DNA from 4 places in the Bradyrhizobium sp. HKCCYLRH3097 genome. Region 1 is predicted to be linked to each of the others. Evidence: predicted binding sites of a transcription regulator. Region 1 holds the regulator's gene; each other region holds the start of a gene.
What was found. The regulator LexA, encoded in region 1, represses DNA repair genes until DNA is damaged. The targets are predictions, from matches to a motif close to TGTTCNNNNTGTGTTCNG.
Positions count from the first base shown of each region.

Region 2: ACQR0U_RS02995 (helicase-related protein) is a predicted target of LexA. The motif match lies at 2,364-2,381, and genes of this name have one in related genera.
Region 3: ACQR0U_RS05775 (single-stranded DNA-binding protein) is a predicted target of LexA. The motif match lies at 2,728-2,745, and genes of this name have one in related genera.
Region 4: recA (recombinase RecA) is a predicted target of LexA. The motif match lies at 2,285-2,302, and genes of this name have one in related genera.

Region 1 covers NZ_JBNPTX010000012.1:133,173-137,674, forward strand. The annotation lists gene ACQR0U_RS25730 (ComEC/Rec2 family competence protein) at 1-572, shown strand, start outside; gene ACQR0U_RS25735 (hypothetical protein) at 527-799, opposite strand; gene ACQR0U_RS25740 (hypothetical protein) at 967-1,407, opposite strand; gene lexA (transcriptional repressor LexA) at 1,682-2,380, opposite strand; gene ACQR0U_RS25750 (molybdopterin molybdotransferase MoeA) at 2,586-3,797, opposite strand; gene ACQR0U_RS25755 (alpha/beta fold hydrolase) at 3,930-4,502, opposite strand, start outside.
Region 2 covers NZ_JBNPTX010000001.1:657,413-661,914, reverse strand. The annotation lists gene ACQR0U_RS02995 (helicase-related protein) at 1-2,222, opposite strand, end outside; gene ACQR0U_RS02990 (DUF3108 domain-containing protein) at 2,794-3,570, opposite strand; gene rpmB (50S ribosomal protein L28) at 4,186-4,494, shown strand.
Region 3 covers NZ_JBNPTX010000002.1:12,986-17,487, forward strand. The annotation lists gene ACQR0U_RS05760 (outer membrane protein) at 1-476, opposite strand, end outside; gene ACQR0U_RS05765 (outer membrane protein) at 740-1,495, opposite strand; gene ACQR0U_RS05770 (outer membrane protein) at 1,688-2,443, opposite strand; gene ACQR0U_RS05775 (single-stranded DNA-binding protein) at 2,906-3,403, shown strand; gene ACQR0U_RS05780 (HD domain-containing protein) at 3,518-4,150, shown strand; gene ACQR0U_RS05785 (DUF2306 domain-containing protein) at 4,165-4,502, shown strand, end outside.
Region 4 covers NZ_JBNPTX010000014.1:61,447-65,948, reverse strand. The annotation lists gene ACQR0U_RS27690 (DUF1835 domain-containing protein) at 1-801, opposite strand, end outside; gene recA (recombinase RecA) at 1,099-2,193, opposite strand; gene ACQR0U_RS27680 (hypothetical protein) at 2,776-3,069, shown strand; gene ACQR0U_RS27675 (hypothetical protein) at 3,911-4,033, shown strand; gene ACQR0U_RS27670 (DUF6894 family protein) at 4,331-4,502, shown strand, end outside.

The DNA of each region.
Region 1 (4,502 bases):
TCGTGGTGGCCGCCGCGTGGGCCGCCGCGACGCCGCTGCCCGACGTGCTGATCGCCGGCGATGGGCGCGCGGTGGCGGTGCGCGGTCGTGACGGACGCCTGCATGTGATGCGCACCGGCAAGGACGTGTTCGCCACCAAGGAGTGGCTCGCGGCCGACGCCGATGCCCGGCTGCCGGCGGATTCATCGCTCACCGATGGCGTCTCCTGCGACGAGGCGGGCTGCGTGGTCGCGATGGCCGACGGCCGATTCGCCGCCCTGACCCTGCGCGCCGAGGCGCTCGCCGATGATTGCGCCCGTGCCGCGCTCATCGTCACCGCGCGCGCCGCGCCGTCATCCTGCGCGGCGGCCGTCATCGATCGCGAGCGGCTGCGGCAGCAGGGCGCCTTGATGCTGGTGCGGCAGGGCAGGAGCTTCGCCGTCACGCCGGCGCGCGCCGGCGGCACTGACCGCCCATGGTGGCCGGCGCCCGCCGAGGCCGGCGAGTTCGACACGACGCTGACGCCGCGCGCGCCGGCCGTGCGGCCTCAGGACGCGACGCCGCCGGAGACGGAGCAGGGCGAAGAAGACTGAGTGCCGGGCAGCTCGAACGTACCGAGATGATACTCTGTGTCGCCAGGGTCCATGTTGCCAAGTCCATCGAACAGCGAGGGGCTTTCGGCCAGCGTGAACGCAGCGCGCGGATAACGTTGCCAGATGGCGATGTCGTCAGCCGTGACTGTCAGCCATCCGAACACAAGCATATTGCAGCCGGGCTCGGTGATCCCGGCGGCCTTGTTCCAATCGATCTTGTTGACCACGGCAGCAGGCTCCCCCGGCACATCATGGCGGCCGAGGGATGTCGTTCCTATCCGATGCGATGCCGGGGCGTGAGGTTCGCCCGAGAGGACTTTGCGCTTGCAGAACCCAAATCTCCCACGGTCGAAAGCTCGCTCACGACCGAGAGAAATGCCGATGCGGAGACCCCTCAGGTGATGCTGATGCGGCGAATCGGTGTGGCCTGCGAAGGCGGCACGTCCTCGGCGATGTCCGGGCGTCGCTCCGCCGGCTGCTTGCTGACCGGCAATTGCAGCACGGTGACGCGCTGGCCCTCGCAGAGCTGGGTCACCAGCACGTGGCGGCCATCGGCGAATTCGATCGCGTCGTGATGGCGATCGGGAATGTGAGTCTCGATGCTGTTGAACTTTGCGACGCGCTCGCGGATCGTCCGGGTCCAGAGCCAGCGGCTGTCGTAGCGGACGTCCTCGGCGAAGGCCAACTCGGTGCCGGGCAGCATGCAGACTGCGACGGTCGGCTCGCTCTCCAGCGCGAAGCCGCGGGTGGCGGTGCCACGGAAGATCATCGAGATCAACGTCTCGCCGACCTTGGCGGGACGGGACGCAACCGCATGGAGGCTGTAGTCACACATCGGATCGCTCCTCGTTGAGAGATAGCCGACCCACGCTCCCCCCGGACAGGCGCAGGCCTCTATCAGAGTGGACATCGATGGTGATGTTAGCGCGCGCTTCGCGGCAATTCTGCGCTGATCTGCATCGCGTGTGCCCGCAGCCGATCACAAGCGTTTGAGCATGCCGCGCTGCACATCATGAGGTGCATTCGCGCGTGACGTATTTTGCTGGGCAGCCTCCGATCGGCGGCGAAAGCGCGTGCGCCCGCCGCCCATCGACCGATCCCATTCGCGATCAGTACTTGCGGTACAGCCCGACCAGCTTGCCTTGGATCTTCACCCGGTTCGGCGGCAGGATGCGTACCTCGTAGGCGGTGTTGGCCGGCTCCAGCGCGATCGATGCGCCGCGGCGGCGGAAGCGCTTCAACGTCGCTTCCTCATCGTCGATCAGCGCCACCACGATGTCGCCGGTGTCGGCGGTCTCGTTGCGTTGGATCAGCGCCATGTCGCCGTCGAGGATGCCGGCATCGACCATGGAGTCGCCGCGCACCTCGAGCGCATAGTGATCGCCGTTGCCGAGCATGTCGGCAGGCACGCTGATGGTGTGGCTGCGCGTCTGTAGCGCCTCGATCGGAGTACCGGCGGCGATGCGGCCCATCACCGGCACTGCGACGGGGCGCTCGCCATCGTCCAGCGCGGGAGTGCTGGTGCGCACCTTGCCGAGATTGCCCTCGATCACCGATGGGGTGAAGCCGCGGCGGTTGTTGGCGGCCTGTGACAGCTCGGGCAGCTTGATCACCTCGATCGCGCGGGCGCGGTTGGGCAGCCGGCGGATGAAGCCGCGCTCCTCGAGCGCCGTGATCAGGCGATGAATGCCGGACTTCGAGCGCAGATCGAGCGCATCCTTCATCTCGTCGAAGGACGGCGGCACGCCGGCTTCCTTGAGCCGCTCGTTGATGAACCGCAGAAGTTCGTACTGTTTGCGCGTCAGCATCTCGACCTGGTCCCCGGTTTGTTGTCGTCCGAGTCCAAGAGCTGCGCCTCGCGCACAAACCGGCTGAGAGCGCCCTGGAGTCGGACCGTCATCGCGTCGCCCGCAACATACTAAAAACAAATCATGAACGGACACTATATGTTCGATGTGTGTTCCGCAATCCTAAAAATATGATGAACAGACCGGGCTTTACCGGGGAAGCGGCTCAATTCGGCAGGCGCAGGATCTCGCACGGGCTGCCGGCAGGCGCCTTCGGCGCAAACGCCGGCCGGATCACCACAGCCTGCGAGAGCGCGAGATTGCCGAGCAGCGACGAATCCTGCTGGCTCACCGGGGTGGCGATCAGCGTGCCGTCGGCGCGCTCTTCGAGCCGCGCCCGCAGATAGTCCTCGCGCGAATCGTTCGGCCCGAGCTCGCGGCCGAGCAGGGCGGTCTCGCGCGGCATCACGGCCTCGTCGCGGCCGAGCAGCCGCCGAATCAGCGGCACCAGGAACAGGAGGGCGCAGACATAGGACGACACCGGATTGCCGGGCAGTCCGATCACCCTGATGTCGCCGAGCCGTCCGTGCATCATCGGCTTGCCCGGCCGCATCGCGATCTTCCAGAACGCCATCTCGACGCCCTCGGCTTCGAGCGCCTGCTTGACCAGGTCGTGATCGCCGACCGAGGCGCCGCCGGTCGTGATCAAGATGTCGGCCTTGGCCTCTCGGGCCCGGCGGATGCCGGCGATCGTCGCCTCCATCGTATCCGCGGCGATGCCGAGATCGATCGGGGTCCCGCCCTCGTTGCGCACCAGCGCCCGCAAGGCGTAGCCGTTGGAATAGACGATCTGGCCCGGGCCGGGCGTCGAGCCCGGCATCACCAGCTCGTCGCCGGTGGCGAGCAGCGCCACCTTCGGCCGGCGCCGCACCGGCAGCGCCGGATGATTCATGCTGGCCGCCAGCGACAGGTCGCGGTCGCTGAGCCGGCGCCCGGACTTCAGCAGCACCATGCCCTGGTGAAAGTCGACGCCCGCCGGCCGGATATGCCGGCCCTTGATCGCGGCCTCGGTGATCACGACGTGGCCATCTTCGGCGATCGTGTCCTCCTGGATCACCACCGCGTCCGCGCCCTCCGGAACAACGCCACCGGTGAAGATCCGCGCCGCCTCGCCGGGTCCAACCACGCGATCGAACGGCCGCCCCGCCGCGACCTCCCCGATGACCTTCAGCCGCGCCTTGGCCTGGGCGGCGTCCGCCGCGCGCACGGCATAGCCGTCCATCGCCGACATCGCCTCGGGCGGCTGCGTCCGCAGCGCCGCGAGGTCCCGCGCCAGGATGCGGTGAAACGCTTCGTCCAGCCCGACCTGCTCCTCGGCCAGCGGCTCGGCGCCGGCGAGCACGGCGGACAACGCATCAGACACCGGCATCAGGGCCATGGGAGTTCCTTCGGACGGAGACGGCAGATCGAATGAATCGCCTTCTAACCGAACGCGCACGGCGCGGCCAAGGGCCTAGGCCGGCTCCCTGCGTTCCGACCGTCTGCTGTGGGCCGTGCCCGGGGCGCGGCCTCACGATCGCGCGAGAAAGTCTGCAATCAACCGCGTGACCTCCTGCGGACGGTCCAGGCTCGGCAGGTGCGCCGTTCCGGCCAGCTCATGTCCTGACCCGTTCGGCATTGTTGCGGCGAGCAGCCTGCTTCGCTGCTGGATGTGAGGAAAGTCCAAGTCCCCCCAGATGACGAGCGATGGCGCGACGATCTCCGCGAGGCGCGGGAAGGCTGGTGCCATATCGAGAGTCGCGCCGGTTGGCGGCGCGCGGAGTGCGGCGGCGTTCTTCTTCAGGAACGTCTCGCGCGGCTCGCCGGAGATGCGTCCCTCGCGCTGCAAGGGACCGTCGACCCACAGATGCGCCTTGATAGCGCTGACCCGATCCCAATCCTGTGCGGCCTCGGCAGCGGCCAACGACGCCGTTAGCGCCTTGATCTCCGGTGGATAGACCGGCTCCGGCGCGCCGCTGATCGAAGGTGCGATCAGCACCAGCGATGCCATACGTGACGGATGGCGAAGCGCGAAGTCGAGCGCGATGCGGCCTCCTTGCGAGCAGGCAATCAGCGTCGCCGGCCGCCCCGGCGCGAACGCGTC
Region 2 (4,502 bases), on a different contig from region 1:
GGCAGCGCCTTGTCGACCGGGAACGAGGTCCGGCCCGAGCTCGCCAGATGCTGCGCGCCGGTCAGGGCGGACATGTCGACATTGCCCTGCTTCTCGGCCCACAGCAGCGCAGCGAGCGCGCGCGCGGCGGGCTTGAGCAGCGCCGGGACGTAGATGTGGTAGGCACCGAAGCGGACGCCGTACTTGCGCAAGGTGGCGCGCGACGGCTGGTCCAGATCCTTCATCTCGGCGGCGATCTTGGCGCGCTCGATGACGCCGAGCGCCTCCACCAGCTGGAACGCGATGCCGCGGCCGATGCCGGTGATGTCCTCGGCCTTGGACAACTCGAACAGCGGGCCGAGCAGCTTCTCGATATGCGTCTTCAGCCACAGATCGAGCCGCGCCTGGACCTTGTCGCGCGCAGCACCGGTCAGCCGCTCGTCGGCGATGATGCGCAGGCGCGGATGCAGCGCGTCGTCGGCCGCGACCAGCTTGGCGACCGCGTCGCCGGTCCAGCGCACCGTGCCGTCGGCGGTGAGCACGATGTGCTCGTCGGGCGCGCTGGACAGCTTCTCGGCGCGCGCCTCGATCTCGCCGGCCAGCGCCTTCTGGGCAGCAGCCTGCAAGGCCTTGGCCTCCGAGCCGGCTTCGGCGGCGTCGGGCGCGAAGGTGAATCCATCCAGGCGGCCGATCGCGTGCCCTTCAACGATCACTTCGCCGGTCTTGCCGATTTCCGTATTCAAAACACTGTTCTCCCGCAGGCGCCGCATCAATACACTGGTACGACGATCAACGAAACGCTCCGTGAGCCGTTCATGAAGGGCGTCTGACAATTTATTTTCGAGTTCGCGGGTAATCCCCTGCCAATAATCAGGGTCGCGCAGCCAGTCGGGCCGGTTGGCCACGAAGGTCCAGGTACGGATCTGTGCAATCCGCCCCGACAGCGTATCGATGTCGCCATCGACGCGGTCGGCCTGATCGACCTGGGCCGCGTACCAGGCGTCCGGAATACGCCCCTTCTGCATCAGGAAGCCGAACACGGTGGTCACCAGCTCCGCATGGGCGGCCGGCGACAGCCTGCGATAGTCGGGAATCTGGCAGGTTTCCCACAGACGCTCGACCGCGGCCGCGCCGTGAGCGATGTCGCGCACCTCGGCATCGCGCGCGGCGTGATCGAGCACGCGCAGGTCCTCCGCAATCGGCGCGCGCGTCAGCGCCTCATGCGCCGGCGCGACCGCCAGCGAGACCTGAAGCGCGCTCAAGGACGCGAAATCAAGCCGGGAGTTGCGCCATTGCAGCACCTTCACGGTATCGAAGGCATGGTTCTGGAGCGCATTGACCAGCTCGGGCTCGAATGGCGCACAACGTCCGGTGGTGCCGAACGTGCCATTGCGCGTCGCGCGTCCGGCACGGCCGGCGATCTGGGCAAATTCCGACGGCGTGAGCCGGCGGAACTGATAGCCGTCATATTTGCGGTCGGACGCGAAGGCGACGTGATCGACGTCGAGGTTGAGCCCCATGCCGACCGCATCGGTGGCGACGAGATAGTCGACGTCACCGTTCTGGAACATCGCCACCTGCGCGTTGCGGGTTCGCGGCGACAGCGATCCCAGCACGACAGCGGCGCCGCCATGCTGGCGGCGGATCAGCTCGGCGATGGCGTAGACCTCGTCGGCCGAGAACGCCACGATGGCGGTCCGGCGCGGCTGTCGCGTGATCTTGCGATCACCGGCGAATTCGAGTTGCGACAATCGTGGCCGCGTCACCATCGACGCGCCCGGCAGCAGACGCTCGATGATGGGACGCATCGTCGCAGCACCCAGCAGCAGCGTCTCGTCGCGACCGCGGCGATTGAGGATGCGGTCGGTGAAGACGTGGCCGCGCTCGAGATCGGACGCGATCTGGATCTCGTCGACGGCCAGGAACGACACGTCGAGATCCCTGGGCATCGCTTCGACGGTCGACACCCAGTAGCGCGGATTTTTCGGCTTGATCTTCTCCTCGCCGGTGATCAGCGCGACGGCCTCGCTGCCGACGCGATCGGCGATCTTGTTGTAGACCTCACGCGCGAGCAGCCGCAGCGGCAGTCCGATGATGCCGGAGGAATGCGCGAGCATGCGCTCGATCGCCAGATGCGTCTTGCCGGTGTTGGTGGGGCCGAGCACGGCGGTGACGCCGCTTCCGGGAGCGCGGTCGGACGTGCGCTCGAAAGGCGAGGCAGCCGAAGAGGACGAAAAAGCCATTCGTTAAATGTGGGTCTCGAAGCCGGCGTTGGAAGCGCGCCGTTCACGCGCGACGGATGCGGAATAATCGTGTGTCTGGAGAGGCTGCGATGCTGACCCCTGTCTCACATTGTGACGCATATAGTGACGCAGCTTAAGCTTCGGAACGCCTTGAGAACGAATCGCGAAGGAATCGCTGACTCCGTCGGCTTTCCGGCTTCGTTCACCGCAACATCTCGCGCTCTGCCATCAAGCCAGCACTAGATCAAGTTTTCGCGGGCTCCACAAGCAACGCTTTCGCGATGGAACTGGCGCGCGTTCAGCGCGTCCCGAGTCGAATCAGAATCAGGGAAGAGTCAAACGGATTCACGCGCAGCAGACAGCATCCATAGGGGGTACCGACAAATCGGAGCTCATGAGCCCGTCAGTCCGGAGATCATGCAGCGCGAACCCGGAATCTCCATCGGATTCAAGCGATAGCGGACGGCATGCCTTCAGACCATCACGCCACGGCCGCTGTCGCGGCCCAGCCGCTGACGGGGCTGTGCCGCAACGACGAGATTCCGATGTGGAGGAGCAGAGAAACGACGCACTACTGGGTCTTGGCGACGTGCGGCGCCGCCTGGGTGATGAACGACGTCGCTTCCAGCATCGCGGTCCCCAACGGGGTCGGGATCACCATCTTGAACGGCACCAGCACACGGGTGCCGGCGATCGGCACGAAGAAGATCTCCATGTTGCGGGCCTGAGCCAGATATTTGATCACCGGCCGGTCCGGGATGTAGCCCGCGACTGGCGTGAAGTAGATCGCGCAGACCAGCGCCGGGCCACGATAACCCTTGTCTGCCTTGACGTTCTCCATGCGCTTGTAGTCGAGCTTGAGCTCGTAGCGCATGCGGCCGTCGAACACGGGCGCAGCGCCGCGGCACGAGTCCGGCGACAGCAGCTCGCCGTTGCCCGGCACGCGCACCAGAGAGGCCGTCATCGGATCGAGCACGCCACGCTTGTGGGCATCCGTCACCGGAATGCGGTCGGGATCGACCGGAGGCGCCGGCTCGATGGCGAAGTCCTTCACAGTACCGTTCTGCAGATTGATGCGGATCTGCTCGGATTTCTTTCCCGTCGTGGTCGATGCCTGGTAGCTCTGGCCGACCAGGGCGCCGTTGACGACGCGCCCCTGCACCGAGCCGGTGCCTGATCCTTGCGAGAAGCTCTTGAGCAGGCCGGCGGTGCCGCCCTGAGCCGCGGCACCATACTGATCATCCCCGATCTCGACCGCCCAGGTGCCCTTGCCGACGGGGATGCCAGCCAGGGAAGCCTCGTATTGAGCGTCCAACCGAGCCTGCGCCTGGGCGTCTTGCGCCAGCAACAACAGGCAGAGCGCTGCCCCGGCCGCGGCCAGGCGACAGGAGAGAAATGAGGGAACCGAGATGATGGTCACGTGACGAATGATCCTACCGATCCGCCTGCCTGAGCGCCGGACCGATCCGACGCGCCGTCCTTGCTACTTAAGCCAAAAACGCCTTCAAACAACGCGAACCGTCCGACAATGGCGGTTTGTCCAGCGCTTTGCAGCTGAACAGCACTCAGACCGTCATCCGCAGCTCTGCCGGAACCGAGCCGCGAACCTCCGACCGCGCCAGCATGCCGCCATTCCGGCATTTCGGACTGTTCGCGGGATATCCATCCATCACGTCCGAATGCGCCCTTTATATGGTCTAAACTATCGGCTATACTATTGATTATACGCCTGCTTTTCTGCTGGTTGGCGATTTCGGCCCGACCAGGAGGATGCACGGGTCGCGCCCTTCGGGTTCGCCGGCCCGGCTCCCTCTATTCGCTGCGGCCTTCAAAACCTTGACGAAAAGCCGCATCCCCCCTATACGACCGCATCTCCCAGAGACGAGCTGGACGAGTTTTGGACCCCCGCGGCCCGCCGACACAGGCGGACGAAGGGTGCGGGGATGAGAGAGGATTTATTGCCATGTCGCGGCGCTGTGAACTGACGGCCAAGGGTCCCCAGGTTGGCCACAAGGTCAGCCACTCCAACATCAAGACCAAGCGGCGCTTCCTGCCGAACCTGTGCAACGTGACCTTCATCTCGGATGCACTCGGCCGCAACGTGCGCCTGCGCGTCTCCACCAACGCGCTCAAGAGCGTCGACCACAATGGCGGCCTCGATGCCTATCTGCTCAAGGCCAACGCCGCGACCCTGTCGCCGCGCGCGCTGGAGCTGAAGCGCGCCATCGAGAAGAAGGCGGCGGACGCTGCCCCGGTCGCCAAGGCGAGCTGAGAGAGCAA
Region 3 (4,502 bases), on a different contig from region 1:
CCGCCCTTCACGTACCAGAGCACGTTGCCCCAGGCGTAGCCGACCTGGCCGGTGAACAGGCCGATCGCATCGGTCTTGGTGGTGTTGGTGATGCCCGCGGCCAGCGCAGCCGTGCTCGCATTGGACGACTTCAGGTCGGTCCAGTTGCCCTGGGCCTCGACGCCGAACACCCAGCTCGCCGCCTGCCAGCGATAGCCGACCTGGCCGCCGATGAGGCCGCTCGAGGCGTTGTGGCAGCCTTCGGACTGGGTCGGCACGACCGCCACGCCGCCGACGCGGTTGAGCGTCCAGCAATTGTGGCTCCAGTCGGCGCCGCCATTGACGCCGAGGTAGAACCCGGCCCAGCTCGGCAGCGGCGTGACATAGGCCGGCGGCGGCGCCTTGCTGTAAGGGCGCGTCGCGAAGTCGGCCGCCGAGGCCGGCGCCAGTCCCAGCGCCGCGGCGCTTGCGGTCAAGATCAAGGTCGTCTTCTGCATTCGTCTCTCCCCAGTCCCAATACACCACGCTCCGGATCCCTCCGATCCGGGCCCACGCGAAGGTGGCCTGTGGCTGGTTGTAAGGGAGACTGCTTTCCAAACTCGTGACCGGGACGAGCCGCGTGGCGGGATGTACCGATCGTGCTTAAGCGCGGGTAAAGACGGCGACTGCCAGTGCCGACGGGGGAGCTGTGTCACAGCGTGAGTGACGACAGGCCGGGCAAGCGCCGCCGCGTGAGATCCCGAGTGTCAGCCCTCGAGGGTCAGTGCTTGGAAACGACGGGACCGCCCCAGCGATAGTTCACGCGGACCGTCGCCATGTCGACGTCCTGGCCGACCGCATCGGTCCGGCCCGCGGCTCCAAGGGGAACACCCGAGAAGCCGAGGGTGCGGTTGCCCATGAACAGGTGCTCGTATTCGGCTGCGACCGACCAGTTCTTGGCGAAGCCGACCTCGACACCAGTCCCGACCGCAGCCCCCCAGCGCGTGGCGCTGGACACGTCGAGCACCACGCCCGTGGCCGTGGAGAGGCCGTTGTACTTCTCACCCGCGACCGCGGCGCCACCCTTCACGTACCAGAGCACGTTGTTCCAGGAATAGCCGATCTGGCCGGTGAACACGCCGATGCCGTTGATCTTGGTCTGGTTGGTCACGGCCGGGGCGAACTGGCTGGTGTTGCTGCCCTTGAGGTTGGCCCAGTTGCCTTGACCTTCGATGCCGAACACCCAGCCGCCAGCCTGCCAGCGATAGCCGATCTGGCCGCCCGCCAGCGCGCCGGTCGCATCATGGCAGCCTTCCGCGTTGGTTGCGGCCACGCCGGCAAAGCTGACCTTGTTGGTCCAGCAGGTGCGGGCCGCTGCGCCACCGGCATTCAGGCCGATATAGAAGCCACTCCAATCATAGATCGTCGTGATCATCGCAGGCGCTTTGGTGAAGGTGCGCGCGGGCAGATCGGCAGCGATGGCCGGCGCAATCCCCAGCGCCAGCGAAGTTGTCGCCCCCAGCAACAGCCTTCTCATCGCATTCCCCAAACCACGTCCGACGCCCGCACGCACGCTCTCACCAACGCCCACCCGCCGGACGTTGATAGCTCCTTCCGCCGTAAAAAGCCGTCACCCAAAGGACACAACGGCTCGGCAAGTGCCGGTTCTGGCACACAAAAAAGGCCGGCGCGAGGCCGGCCTTTCGACATATTCGCTTTTTGCGTGCAATCAGTAGCGCGACACGATCGGGCCGCCGAAGTGATAGGAGACGCCCGCCTTGACGGTGTGCACGGTGTCGCTCCACTCGGAGCGATTGGCCGGAACCGCGCTGTACTGAATCGAGCTCTTGCCGAAGTCGAGATAGTTGTATTCGACCTTGGCCGACCAGTTCGGCGCGAACATGTACTCGGCGCCGGCGCCGATCGTCCAACCCCAGCGCCAGTTGTTCTGAGCGAAGCTATTCGCCGCGCCACCATTGAGCGCTGCGTCGTAGCGGTGTTGGAGATCGCCGACGGCAGCGCCGCCGCTGACAAAGAACAGCGCCGGACCCGCAGCCCAGCCGAGGCGGCCCTTGATGTCGCCGAAGCCGCGCAGCCTGGTGAAGTAGGTATCGCCGAGACCGGCGTTGACGACGCCCGACCGGCCGTTGATGTCGGCCCAGTGATAGTCGCCCTCGAGACCGAACACGATGTTGTCGACCTGCCAGTTGTAGCCGACCACACCGCCGACGAAGCCGCCGCTGGTGTCATAGTTCTGGGTGCCGGCAAAGATCGCCGTATTCGGCGCCCCGAAGAAGGTCTCGTTGCTGCGGCCCCAGCCGCCGCCGCCCTGCAGGCCGAGGTAGAAGCCGGCCCAGGTCGGAAGCGGCGCCGGCGCCATCACCGGGGCCTTCGTGTACGGGCGGGCGGCGAGATCGGCGGCTCCCGCCGGCGTCAGCGCCCCCAAAACCATCAAGCTGACAGCTCCGAGAAAAATTCGTTTCATCCCAAGTCTCCCGCGTTGGGCGTCTCCAAAATGGTCCCCGGAGACGCTCGTCTGTGAAGTTGGTGCGACCACGCTTGCGGCCCCAATCCATCCTCAAATATACGCGATTCAACCCTGGATACCGTCTCCCAAAAGCCACAGCCGAGGAGGAAGTGAGGCCGGCTAACTTAATGAAAGTTAATCCCTTTTTCGTGAATAAGGGAACTTTTTCCGGGTTCCATTGCGAGAACTTGCGGTTCCATCGAGTTCCGTGGAACTCGACGCACGGTTGTAGACATATGCGCGCGAACAAAACTGGAACAATGGCCTTCCGCCTGCTATATGTGGATAAGCAATGGACAGGGCGGGTGGACCGCGCGGCAACCGTATAGGGTCCGCCGCGAGAGGAAGGGTTAGCCACCGGACGCCGTGAGGCCGGTGTGGACGGCCGGTCCGATGATCGAGAACCGCGGGAGAGTGGTGATGGCGGGTAGTGTGAACAAGGTGATTCTGGTCGGCAACCTCGGCAAGGACCCCGAGATCCGGCGCACGCAGGATGGGCGGCCGATCGCCAATCTGAGCATTGCGACGTCGGAAACGTGGCGCGACAAGGCGACAGGCGAGCGCAAGGAAAAGACCGAGTGGCACCGCGTGGTGATCTTCAACGAGGGTCTTTGCAAGGTCGCCGAGCAGTATTTGAAGAAGGGCGCCAAGGTTTACATCGAGGGCGCGCTGCAGACCCGCAAATGGACCGATCAGAGCGGTGTCGAGAAGTACTCGACCGAGGTCGTGCTGCAGGGCTTCAACTCCACCCTGACGATGCTCGATGGCCGGGGCGGTGGTGGCGGCAGCTTCTCCGATGACATGGGTGGCGGTGATTTCGGCAGCAGCGGTCCGTCGATGGCGCCGCCGCGCCGCGCGGTTGCTTCGGCGGGCGGTGGCGGACGCAACAGCGACATGGACGACGACATTCCGTTCTGAGGCGCGCGCGGACGCTGCTGATGCGAGCCGGCTTGCCCGTGTCTGGACGGCAGGCCGGCGGTCATCCGAGGGGGCCGGCCGGGGTGCTGCAAGCGATCGTGCGAGGTTGGTACGATGATGGAGGCTGTGGCAAGGACCCTCGACTTCTATTGGCTCGCCGAGGGCCTGAAGCGCGAGTTGCGCCACAGCTGGCTGTCTGACGGGCGCCGCGAGAGCGTGGCCGAGCATAGCTGGAGCATGTCTCTGCTCGCGTTGCTCGTGCACCGTCATCTCGAAAGACCGGTCGAGATCGATCGCGTGCTGAAGATGATCATCGTCCACGACCTCGTCGAGGCGCTGGTCGGAGACGTCCCCTTCTTCGAGACCGGCAGCCGAAAGGATGCCAAGGTCGCCAAGGAGCGCGAGGCGATCGAAGTCATCCGGTCGCGCTTGCCCGGGGGAGGCGGGCAGGAGATATTCGACCTGTTCCATGAATTTGAGGCGAAGCTCACGGCGGAGGCCAAGTTCGCCGCGGCGCTCGATCACCTCGAGGTTCAGATGCAGCACAACCTTGCCGATCTTGGGACCTGGGAGCCCGTCGAGTACGATCTCGTCTACACCAAGATGGACGCGGTATGCGCCCATGACGCCATGCTCGTCGAACTGTGCGGGCTGGTGAAAGGCCAAGCCGAAGCCAAGATGCGTGCTGGCAGCGTGGATGTCGACGCAATCAAGGAACGTCTGCACGAGCTGCGGGCTGCGATCTAGCTCTGGGGGCTGCCATGAGCTTCGCGCCGCTGCTCGACGCCGAGCCCGCCGTCCAGCTGCACGCCGTCGCCGCGATGACGGCGTTCGCGCTCGGGCTCGTTCAGTTCGCCGCCCCGAAGGGGACCGTGCCGCATCGAACGGTCGGCTGGATCTGGGTCGCGCTCATGGTTGCCGTTGCAGCCAGTTCGTTCTGGATTCACACCATCCGGTTGGTCGGTCCATGGAGCCCGATCCACCTGCTGTCGATCTACACGCTGGCCGTGCTGCCGCTGGCGGTGTGGGCTGCGCACCGGCACCGGGTGGCGGCCCATCGCCGGGCCATGATCATGCTGTTTTCCGGCGCCCTGGTGAT
Region 4 (4,502 bases), on a different contig from region 1:
CATCTCGACCGAGAACGGCCGTTCGGCGAGGCCCGAAATTGCCGGCGCCGGCGCCAGTGCCAGACCGTCGAGCAACGCGCCTCCCTCCCAATAGTCATAGACGCGGCGTTGAAAGCGATCCCGATGATGCGGCAACAGGTCGAATGGGTGCTGATAGCCGGCTGACAGCAATTCGAGGATTCTCAGCTCCGATGCTCCCAGGCCCGTCGCAACACCAGGAAGCTCATCGAGCATCTCCTGCACGCAGCGGCGAAGCTGCGGCAGTGCACTGAGATCCTGCTTCAACAGATCGAACCAGGCTTGCGGCGTGGGCGCCCGAAACGCCTGCCATGCCAGATGGCCCAAATCGAGATGCTCACGCGCAAGCTCTACGCCGGCAATGGCCCGACCGGCGAGTCGCCCGGCCGGGGCATCGGATAGCGGGACATCGACATGCCGCAATACGATCTTCGTCGCGATCTCCGCGTGATGGCGCAGATAGTCCAAGAGCCAGATCAGCACCAACTGGTCGTTCGGACGGGTCCCCATCCACAGCTCGACGCTATCGCAACGGTCGACAAGTTCGAGAAAACTCTGACTCCGCCCGCCGACCGCCATGAAGTCGCCACGCGAGGCGAAATCCAACCAATGCCCGCGCTTCGGTCGCGCGGTGCGCTGGACGAGATAAGCCGATAACTCGGCATCTGATGGCAACGGTCCCCATACGAAACGATGGAGAATTGGCACCACCAGGTCGGCAAAGCCGCCTCTCCGAAGCGCTCCGGCGCTGGGATCATCGGCCGCTAGAATCAAACGCGTCATGCTGTTGGCTCCGGCACGACCTGATTGGCTCAAGACGCTATCAACACGCTCGCGATCGGCTCCCGGCGCCCAGGACTGGCGTCGGAAATGTCGGTGCCGCCGCGCGGATCCGGTCCGCTCGTCCGCGCGCACGCATTCGATTATTCGCGCTGAAGATCGTATCCGGCGCTCGGAAACTCAGGCTCACTGCATTCGGTCATGCAGCAACCGCAGATTTCGGCAGAACACCACACATCTGCAAACGGGCGCCGGAACGTCGGCAACGCAACGTCCACGGCACCCGCCGCCGTCTTACCTCTACTCCTCCGTCGGCTCCTCGCCGTCGGCGTCGGCGTCGCGCTCGGCGTTGCCGGCCAGGATCTGCTCGGCGATCAGGCCGGAGTTCTGGCGGATCGCGGCTTCGATCTTGGCGGTCATGTCCGGATTGGCCTTGAGGAACGATTTCGAATTCTCACGTCCCTGCCCGAGACGCTGGCTATCGTAGGAGAACCAGGCGCCGGACTTCTCGACGATGCCGGCCTTTACGCCGAGATCGAGGATCTCGCCCATCTTGGAGACGCCCTCGCCATACATGATGTCGAACTCGACCTGCTTGAACGGCGGCGCCAGCTTGTTCTTCACCACCTTCACACGGGTGGAATTGCCGATCACCTCGTCGCGCTCCTTGATCGCGCCGATGCGGCGGATGTCGAGGCGGACCGAGGCATAGAACTTCAGCGCATTGCCGCCGGTGGTGGTCTCCGGCGAGCCGTACATCACACCGATCTTCATGCGGATCTGGTTGATGAAGATCACCATCGTGTTGGACTTGTTGATCGAGGCCGTCAGCTTGCGCAGAGCCTGGCTCATCAGGCGGGCCTGCAGGCCCGGCAGCGACTCGCCCATCTCGCCTTCGAGCTCGGCCTTCGGCACCAGCGCCGCCACGGAGTCGACCACCAGCACGTCGACCGCACCGGAACGCACCAGGGTGTCGCAGATCTCCAGCGCCTGCTCACCCGTATCCGGCTGCGAGATCAGAAGCTCGTCGATGTTCACGCCGAGCTTGCGCGCATACACCGGATCGAGCGCATGCTCGGCATCGATGAAGGCGCAGATGCCGCCCTTCTTCTGCGCTTCCGCCACCGTGTGCAGCGCCAGCGTGGTCTTGCCCGAGGATTCCGGCCCGTAGATCTCGACGATGCGGCCCTTCGGCAGACCGCCGATGCCGAGCGCGATGTCGAGCCCGAGCGAGCCGCTGGACACCGTATCGACATCCATCGAACGGTCGTTCTTGCCCAGCTTCATCACCGAGCCCTTGCCGAACTGACGCTCGATCTGGGACAGCGCAGCGGAGAGCGCCTTACTCTTATCCATGGAGGAACCTTCGACGATACGCAGGGCGGTGGCGGACATTGGCGCTCCTTATGGCGGGGATTCGCGGGATGGACAAACGGTTAACGAGGTCGGCCAGCAATCTTGAGGTGAATGTACTCCATCCGTTCTTTGTTCGCAATATGTTCTTCTCGACATTCACACCCCTCTTTCACAAGCCCCTGACAACCCGCGGGAGACACGCCTGCCGCTCGAGGGCCGAGGGCCGGCGCGCGGTGCACCGAGCACCAGCGAGGGAGCGCTGCCCGATCAGCGCGCCCGGAAGCGAAGTACGGCATGCGGGATGCTGGATGACGGCGACTGCGAAGGGATCCCGATCCGGCTGGAGGCGGAAGCCATGCGCGCGAACGGCGCAGCCGCCGACCGGCGATCACGCGGATTAAAACCAAACTGTCCGAGCGCTCCAACCTCATCTCCCGCACCAGCGGCAGACGCCGACCCAACTATAAATTGTTATTGTCGTCTCGGCCGTGTCCCATCATCCTGCTGGTCCTTCTCTGTGAGCCTCGCAGACTGCTTCCAATTTTCGGAACCAGCATGACCGGATCCAACAACGAACAGACCCTCACGCTGTGGCGCCCTGTCGGCCCAAAGGAGCTTGCCTTGATCGAGGCGTCGGGCATGCGTGCGTTTCCGCCGCGCCTTCCGGAGCAGCCGATCTTCTACCCGGTGCTGACCGAGGACTATGCCGTGAAGATCGCACGGGACTGGAACGTGCCGGCGAGCGGCGCCGGCCACGTGCTGCGCTTTGCGATCCTGCGAGGCTTCATCGACACCTACGAGGTGCGCGAGGCCGGCGGCCGCAAGCATCGCGAGTACTGGATTCCCAGCGAAGACCTCGCCGACTTCAACGCCGCAATCGTTGGACCGATCGTGCTTGTCAGGTCTTTTCCTTGAAACTACCAACTCCTACACGCGTGCGTAGATCGCACATTCCGTGGTTCTCCTGAGAGGAACGAAGTTCCATCGCCTCTTCTGCTTTTGTTCGGCTCGTCGTGCGTGCAGGCGCACGATTTCGATGCAGACGCGCAGCCGCGCGCAAGCGGCGGCCGGCCATCAGGTTCCGCATCACGTGGCGTGCAAGCACTCGACGGCCACCATATGACGGACGACAGATGAAGCGACGAACCTCGGACGCCCCCGTGTCGGACCCTGCCCAAGGATGCGTTAGCGCGCCATTGGCGCGGCTCCTCATGCCGGCCCGAGGAATGGCCCGGAAAAAACCCGCGTGATCCGCATCACGCGCGCCGGCGCTCACGACATCTTCAAGCCACAAACCATTGTCATAAACTTTGGGTTGCGTTATAGAATCGTGGTTGTCGTACGTCTGAGCAGATTTTTGATCAGCCCCGGATTTGTTTGTTCGTTGCGATGATGGTCGCCGCACATCCTCTAGTGTATCGCCTTTGGTGTGCCGTCGACCGATCCCTTGCAGCCTGCCAGCTCCGACACTTGCAGGCTCCGTCACACGTAGGCGCACGGCCCTGAAACCATCCGCGCCGAAAGAAAGCCCCGGACGACGTCCGGGGCTTTCGACGTTGATAGCTCCGCTCGGGATGCATCTCCCTCCGTCATTGTCGTGATGTCGGGGAACGGATCGCGTGCGTTGCGCTTCATATTGGCGATGACAACAAATGACGTGACGTGCCCGTCCTGCAGGGCCGGCCTTCAAAGGATCGAGCTTCACTCGCAGCAAGACGCCGCGGGAGAGAGGCGTTGTCCGGCCTGCGATGAACTCTTGGAGATGGTCGACGGCGCGACGCAGATCGCCTACCGACTGACAGTCGTGCCGGAACGGATCTTCGACCACAGCCAGGTGCGCGCCCCACGGCGGCCGATCGAGATTGCAACCTTGATCTGACGCAAGGCACGCCTACAGATTTCGCACTAATTTAATCGTGTCACTGCCGAACTGCCCTCGCTGGGAAGCTACGACGTTGACGCCGAGCCTCGGACCGCAGCGGTCCGAGGCTCATTCGTTGGCCCGCGATTCGTCCGGTTGCGCCGCACATCACCAACGGCAATCAGCCTAACCGAAGCGATCAGCGCGACCGACCGTATTTTACCGGAATTGATCCGAGTGGGTTTTGCGCTTCCATTTGTGGTGCGTACATCAAACCCAGCGGCCTGGGGCGGTCAGGGCTCACCGGTTTTGGCAATGCCGCTCTATTTCTTTCGTATCCGCAACGGCCACTTCTCAGGCGCGTCCGAGTATGGGACCGAGTGCGCCGACCGCAATGCAGCCTGGAAAGAGATGACCACCGTCTGTGCCGACATGGCCAGCAGCATCTCGCGCAAGCTCGCCGAAAACTCCGAATGGCAGATGGAGC